Regions from separate parts of the Enterococcus durans genome, predicted to be linked through region 2. Evidence: predicted binding sites of a transcription regulator. Region 2 holds the regulator's gene; the other holds the start of a gene.
What was found. The regulator LexA, encoded in region 2, represses DNA repair genes until DNA is damaged. The targets are predictions, from matches to a motif close to CNAACANNTGTTNG.
Positions count from the first base shown of each region.

Region 1: the regulator LexA is predicted to act here: its motif matches at 1,953-1,966, upstream of dinB (DNA polymerase IV).

Region 1 covers NZ_CP022930.1:1,808,591-1,811,790, forward strand. Annotated here, with positions in the region: gene CJZ72_RS08595 (ABC-F family ATP-binding cassette domain-containing protein) at 1-906, opposite strand, end outside; gene CJZ72_RS08600 (redox-sensing transcriptional repressor Rex) at 1,129-1,785, shown strand; gene dinB (DNA polymerase IV) at 1,994-3,109, shown strand.
Region 2 covers NZ_CP022930.1:2,343,741-2,346,940, forward strand. Annotated here, with positions in the region: gene CJZ72_RS11145 (QWxxN domain) at 1-105, shown strand, start outside; gene CJZ72_RS11155 (hypothetical protein) at 573-791, opposite strand; gene lexA (transcriptional repressor LexA) at 945-1,568, opposite strand; gene CJZ72_RS11165 (DUF896 family protein) at 1,715-1,966, shown strand; gene tkt (transketolase) at 2,067-3,200, shown strand, end outside.

The sequences.
Region 1 (3,200 bases), 540 kb from region 2:
ATCCATCTTTTCTAATGCTTTTCTACGACTTTGCGCGCGTTTAGTGGTAGAAGCACGGACTAAGTTACGTGCAACAAAGTCTTCGAGTTTTTGGATCTCGGTTTGTTGTTTCTCATAAGCTTTCCATTCCGTAGCTAGTTGTTCTGCTTTTACATCAAGGTATTTGGAATAATTTCCTTTATAATGCCGCATTTTTTTGCGACTTAGTTCATAGACTTCTGTTACGACTTTATCCAAGAAATAGCGGTCATGGGAAACAATTAGCAGTGCCCCAGTATAACTTTGCAGATAACTTTCCAACCAAGAAAGTGTTTCAATATCTAAATGGTTGGTTGGTTCATCCAGAATCAAAATATCTGGGTGTTGTAATAGCATTCTGGCTAATGCAAGCCGAGTACGTTGACCACCGGATAAGGTATCGATTGTTTGATCATAAAAGGAAGGATCAAATTTAAAGCCGTGTAAGACTGAGCGTATCTCGTTTTCATAACCATACCCATTTTTATCCGAAAAATCATGCTGTAATTTGTCATACTCTTTCAAAAATGATTCGTAAGCAGGGGTATCAGGCGTACCTTCGCTGATGAAAAGTTCTAGTTCACGCATTCTGTTTTCCATTTTACGAACACTGTCGAAGGCTTTTAGCATCTCATTCCAGACAGTTTCTGTGGAATCTAAACCGGTATCTTGGGCAAGATAGCCTAGAGTAGCGGCTTTATTTTTAGCAATTGTCCCTTCATCTGGGCTTTCTATACCAGCAAGGATTTTTAACAAGGTCGATTTTCCAGCACCATTTCTACCAACTAAGGCAATTCTAGCGTTTGTGCTGATTTCAAGATGGATATTTTCAAATAAAATCTCTGCACCAAAATGGCGAGCAATCTGATTGGCTTGTAATAGTATCATGGAATCCTCTTTTCTACTTTGTGAATTCACTAAGAATGAAATCTCGTTTTCATCTAGTAGTCTACCATAAATTCTTTTATACTGCGAGGTTCCAAGAAATGATAAGAAAATGAACAAAGAATAAAATTTCACAATATGTAAGCAATGGAATTGATTTTTTCCTATATATACTGCTATGATGGATAAATCAAAGTAAACTTAAAAAATAGTGGGGGTAATTAAGTGAAAGATCATATCATCCCAAAGGCAACAGCTAAGCGCTTGCCTTTGTATTACCGGTATTTAAGAATTCTAAATAACGCTGGTAAGAAAAAAGTGTCATCAACTGAATTAAGCGAGGCCGTACAAGTCGACAGCGCAACGATTCGTCGCGACTTTTCCTATTTTGGGGAATTGGGAAAACGTGGGTATGGCTACGATGTTGAAGATTTAATGCATTTCTTTGCAAAGACCTTAAATGACGATCAGTTAACGAATGTTGCATTGATCGGAGTCGGTAACTTAGGAAGTGCACTTTTGAAATATAAATTCCATCAAAGTAATAGTATCCGTGTGAGCTGTGCTTTTGACGTCAATGAAGATATCGTTGGACGAATCGTAGATGGCATCCCAGTTTATCCAATGGAAGATATGTCAGAACAAATCAAGATCCAACAAATAGAAGTAGCTATCTTGACGATTCCCGCTGAAAGAGCTCAAGATGTGGTCAATCGTTTAACGGAGGCTGGAATCAAAGGGATTTTGAACTTTACATCAGCACGGTTGAATGCACCAACTGATGTTTTGATCCAAAACGTTGATCTGACAAATGAATTACAAACATTGATCTATTTTCTCCATTCGGATGCTTCTTTACATGGGACAGAAGAGAGCGAGTAACCGTGTTTGTTGCATGAAAAATCAATGATGGTATCAATAAGAAAGAAGTTTTTGAAACAGACGATGTTTCAAAAATCTCTTTCTTATTTTTATGAAGTTGGTAAGATAGGTATAATATATATTATGAAATAAGTAGAGTACTTTAGAACATTTCTTTTTCTTGTAACCGAACAAAAGTTCTTATATACTGTTCATAGGGGTGAGAGCGATGGAATTACAATTTCCTTTACATAATGATACATCAAGAAAAATCATTCATATTGACATGGATGCTTTTTTTGCCTCCGTCGAAGAACGCGACCATCCTGAGTTTCGCGGACATCCCTTAGTAATTGCTCGACACCCCAGTGATACAGGAGGAAGAGGGGTGGTGACAACGGCAAACTATGAGGCGAGAAAGTATGGTATCCATTCAGCGATGAGTGCGCAAAAAGCATATGAATTATGCCCACAAGCAATTTTTAAACCAGGCGATCATCATAAATACAGTGAAATTTCTAAGATCGTACGTGAAATCTTCTATCGTTACACAGATGTTGTGGAGCCAGTCAGTATCGATGAAGCATACTTAGATGTAACGAATAACAAAATCAACTGTAAATCTGCAATCAAAATTGCCCGTTTGATTCAAAAAGATATTTGGGAAGCTGTCCATCTCACTTGTTCTGCCGGGGTAAGCTATAATAAATTTTTAGCAAAATTAGCCTCTGATTTTCAAAAACCAAGAGGCATTACAGTAGTTGCACCACAAGATGCTGTTTTATTTTTAAAAGCATTACCAATTGAAAAGTTTCATGGTGTGGGAAAAAAGACTGTACCAAAAATGCATGAATTAGGTATTTTTACGGGAGCAGATCTTTATGAATGTACAGAAATGATGTTGATCAGAAACTTTGGTAAGATGGGATATTCACTTTATCGAAAGGTTAGGGGAATCCACGATTCTCCTGTCAATGTGACAAGAGAGAGAAAATCAGTCGGGAAAGAGCATACGTATGGGCAACCTTTGCAGACAGAAGAAGCAGTTTTAGCTCAACTTCGACAATTATCTGAGAACGTGGAAGAAGCGTTGAAACGGGTTCAAAAGCACGGAAAAACAGTTGTGTTAAAAGTACGCTATACGGATTATTCTACTACTACGAAACGAGTGACATTGCCTGAATATATTTATAAAAAAGAAGCACTTTTTTACCAAGCTAGTCTCATCTGGGAAGAAATCCTTGGTGTAGAGAAGGGGATTCGTTTATTAGGGATCACCTTGACTAATTTAGATCCGATGACTTATGAAAACATTGTCTTACCATTATGGGAGACAAAGGAATAAACAAAAGCATTTTTTCTGGTTATGACTTAAGCTAGGTGAAAATTGAAATGGCTTTAAGGAATTAGGATATGATATACTTCAAAGGTAGAAA
Region 2 (3,200 bases):
AAGAGAAGTATATTAAAGGCTATAGCAACAGGAATAGAAAAAAGCAATGCTAGAAGATCAGTGAATAGAAAAAGTTCGAAAATTGGGGAGCTAGCAATAAATTAGGGATAAATAGACAGTCGTTTTCTGATTTAAACTGCAGAAGTTTCACCTAAAAATAAGTGTTACAAGCGCTATTGAATATATAAAATAGGAAAGTGTAATCAAGAGATTCGACAAACATGTGAACTTGAAATAGATAGTTGCAACAGCCATTTTTAAGACGAGTTACATTATGGAATTCAGTAAGGCTTAACCAAGAGACAACGAAAACATCCGTCAGTTATACATGGTAAAGAATGTGGGATAAAACTAAAAATCAGTTTTGCAACAGACTCTCGAATAAACGAAAGGCCAAAAGACAGGTTTTTCGTAAAATTTAAAAAAAACGAGCAATACAAAAAGCGTATTGTTCGTTTTTTTCTTCAATTTCTCAAATCAAAACAACTTTTGTCCCACTCCCATTCTTTTTGAAGAAGGGGGAGGAATAGTAGATTTTTATTCTGAAAATAAACAATCAGCTCCTTGGTTCATTAGGAGTGTCTGGAACTGTAGTAGGATTCTTGATAAAAGGGATCATCATGATGCCGACGTCGTTCAGACTGACGGTATTTCTTTTCATCCCACAACATGAACCACAAAGCAAACAACGGAACAAACACTAAAAGTGCTGGTCGAATACCAAAGTTACCAATAACAATACCTAAGAATAATACCATTAATACCAAGCCAAGACGTCTCATTGATTTCATGATTTCTCACCTCATTATTTTATGCGAACAAAAGTTCGTATTTATAGTATACGAACTTTTGTTCGATTTGTAAAGAGGGAAGTTGAAAAAATGAGCTACACCTTTTTACGGCACAGCTCATTGCTTTTATCTATTTCGAAAATTCATAGCATTCTAGTAAATATGACTGCGGTAAAGACCTACTACGCGACCGAGAATGGACACTTGATCCAAAATGATTGGTTCTAACAAATCATTTTCTGGCTGTAGTCGGAAGTGGTCTTTTTCCTTGTAGAATCGTTTGCATGTTGCTTCATCTTCTGCTGTCATGGCAATGACGATATCACCGTTTTGTGCAGTTTCTTGTTTACGGACAATCACGTTGTCTCCGTCTAAAATACCTGCATTGATCATACTTTCGCCACGGATCGTTAACATGAACAAACTGCCTTCTTCAGAAGAAAGATTAGGCGGTACAGGGAAAAAATCCGAAGCATCTTCGACTGCTAAAATCGGCTCCCCAGCAGTAACCACCCCAAGTACGGGAATCGTGGAAGGTCGAACCCCGATTTTTGCCAATCCTTGTTTTGTCAATTCGATTGCACGAGGTTTTGTTGGGTCTCTTTGAATAAAGCCTTTTTTTTCAAGCCTTGCTAAATGGCCATGTACAGTAGAGGTAGAAGAAAGCTGAACGGCTTCCCCGATCTCTCTTACAGTTGGTGGGTAACCTTTTCGAGACACTTGTTCATGGATATATCGTAAGACTTCGATTTGTCTAGTTTCAGTTTGTCGGGCCACAAGGTACACCTTCTTTCAATTAATAACTAAATCATATCATATAAAAGGTCTTGTTTCAAACAAATGTTCGTATTTATATTAGTTTATCTAGTTGTTTTTTTTCCGTTTTTTATATAATATGAAGTAGAGTAAAAGGAGGTCTCCATATGCTATCACCCGAAAAAATCGAGCGAATCAACGAATTGGCTCGGATAAAGAAAGAAAAAGGCTTATCAGAAGCGGAAAAAAAAGAACAATTAGAGTTAAGAGAAGAGTATTTAAATGCCTTTCGCTCGGGAATGAGACATCATATTGAAGGAATGAAAATCGTCGATCCTGAAGGAAATGATGTCACACCAGATAAATTAAAAGAAATCCAGAAGAAAAAAGGCTTACACAACCGGAAAAACAACTTTTAGTAAAAAATACTAAAAATCATTGCTTTTTCTAGTGGTATCTTATAAAATGGTATGTGAGTAATAAAGGTAAAAAAAACCTAAATTAATAGGAGGGGTTATTTTGTTTGACAAAATCGACCAACTAGGCGTAAACACGATTCGTACATTAAGTATTGAAGCAGTTCAAAAGGCAAATTCTGGACATCCGGGGCTACCGATGGGGGCAGCACCAATGGCGTATGCACTATGGACAAAACATCTGAAAGTAAATCCGACTACTTCTAAAAACTGGGCGGATCGTGATCGATTCGTATTATCAGCTGGTCATGGTTCTGCGATGTTGTATAGCTTATTGCATCTGGCGGGTTATCAAGTTTCGATTGATGATTTAAAACAATTTCGTCAATGGGATTCAAAAACACCAGGACATCCTGAAGTGAACCATACAGACGGTGTCGAAGCAACTACTGGTCCATTAGGTCAAGGTATTGCGATGGCTGTTGGGATGGCAATGGCAGAAGCACACTTAGCAGCAACATATAACAGAGAAAACTTCAACATCGTGGATCATCACACCTACGCTATCTGTGGTGACGGCGATTTGATGGAGGGCGTTTCTCAAGAAGCTAGCTCAATGGCTGGTCACATGAAACTAGGAAAATTGATTGTTTTGTATGATTCAAATGATATTTCTTTAGATGGCCCAACGTCAAAAGCCTTCACGGAAAATGTAGGGGCTCGCTATGAAGCATATGGCTGGCAACATATTTTAGTCAAAGATGGCAATGATCTTGAAGCAATCTCTAAAGCAATCGAAGCTGCTAAAGCAGAGACAGACAAACCGACATTGATCGAAGTAAAAACAGTGATCGGGTATGGATCACCGAAAGAAGGGACTTCAGCAGTTCACGGAGCGCCAATCGGTGATGAAGGAATCAAGATGGCAAAAGGCGTCTATGGTTGGGAATATCCAGACTTTACAGTTCCTGAAGAAGTAGCTGCTCGTTTCCACCAAACAATGGTAGAGGAAGGCCAAAAAGCAGAAGCTGCTTGGCATGAAATGTTCAAAAACTATAAACATGCGTACCCTGAATTAGCGCAACAATTTGAAGATGCGTTTGCTGGGAAGTTGCCTGAAAACTGGGATGCTGAATTACCATCTTATGATGAAGGCAGCAGTCAAGCAAGTCGTGTATCAAGTAAAGAAGTGATCCAAGAGCTTTCTAAAGCAGTACCAAGCTTCTGGGGCGGTTCT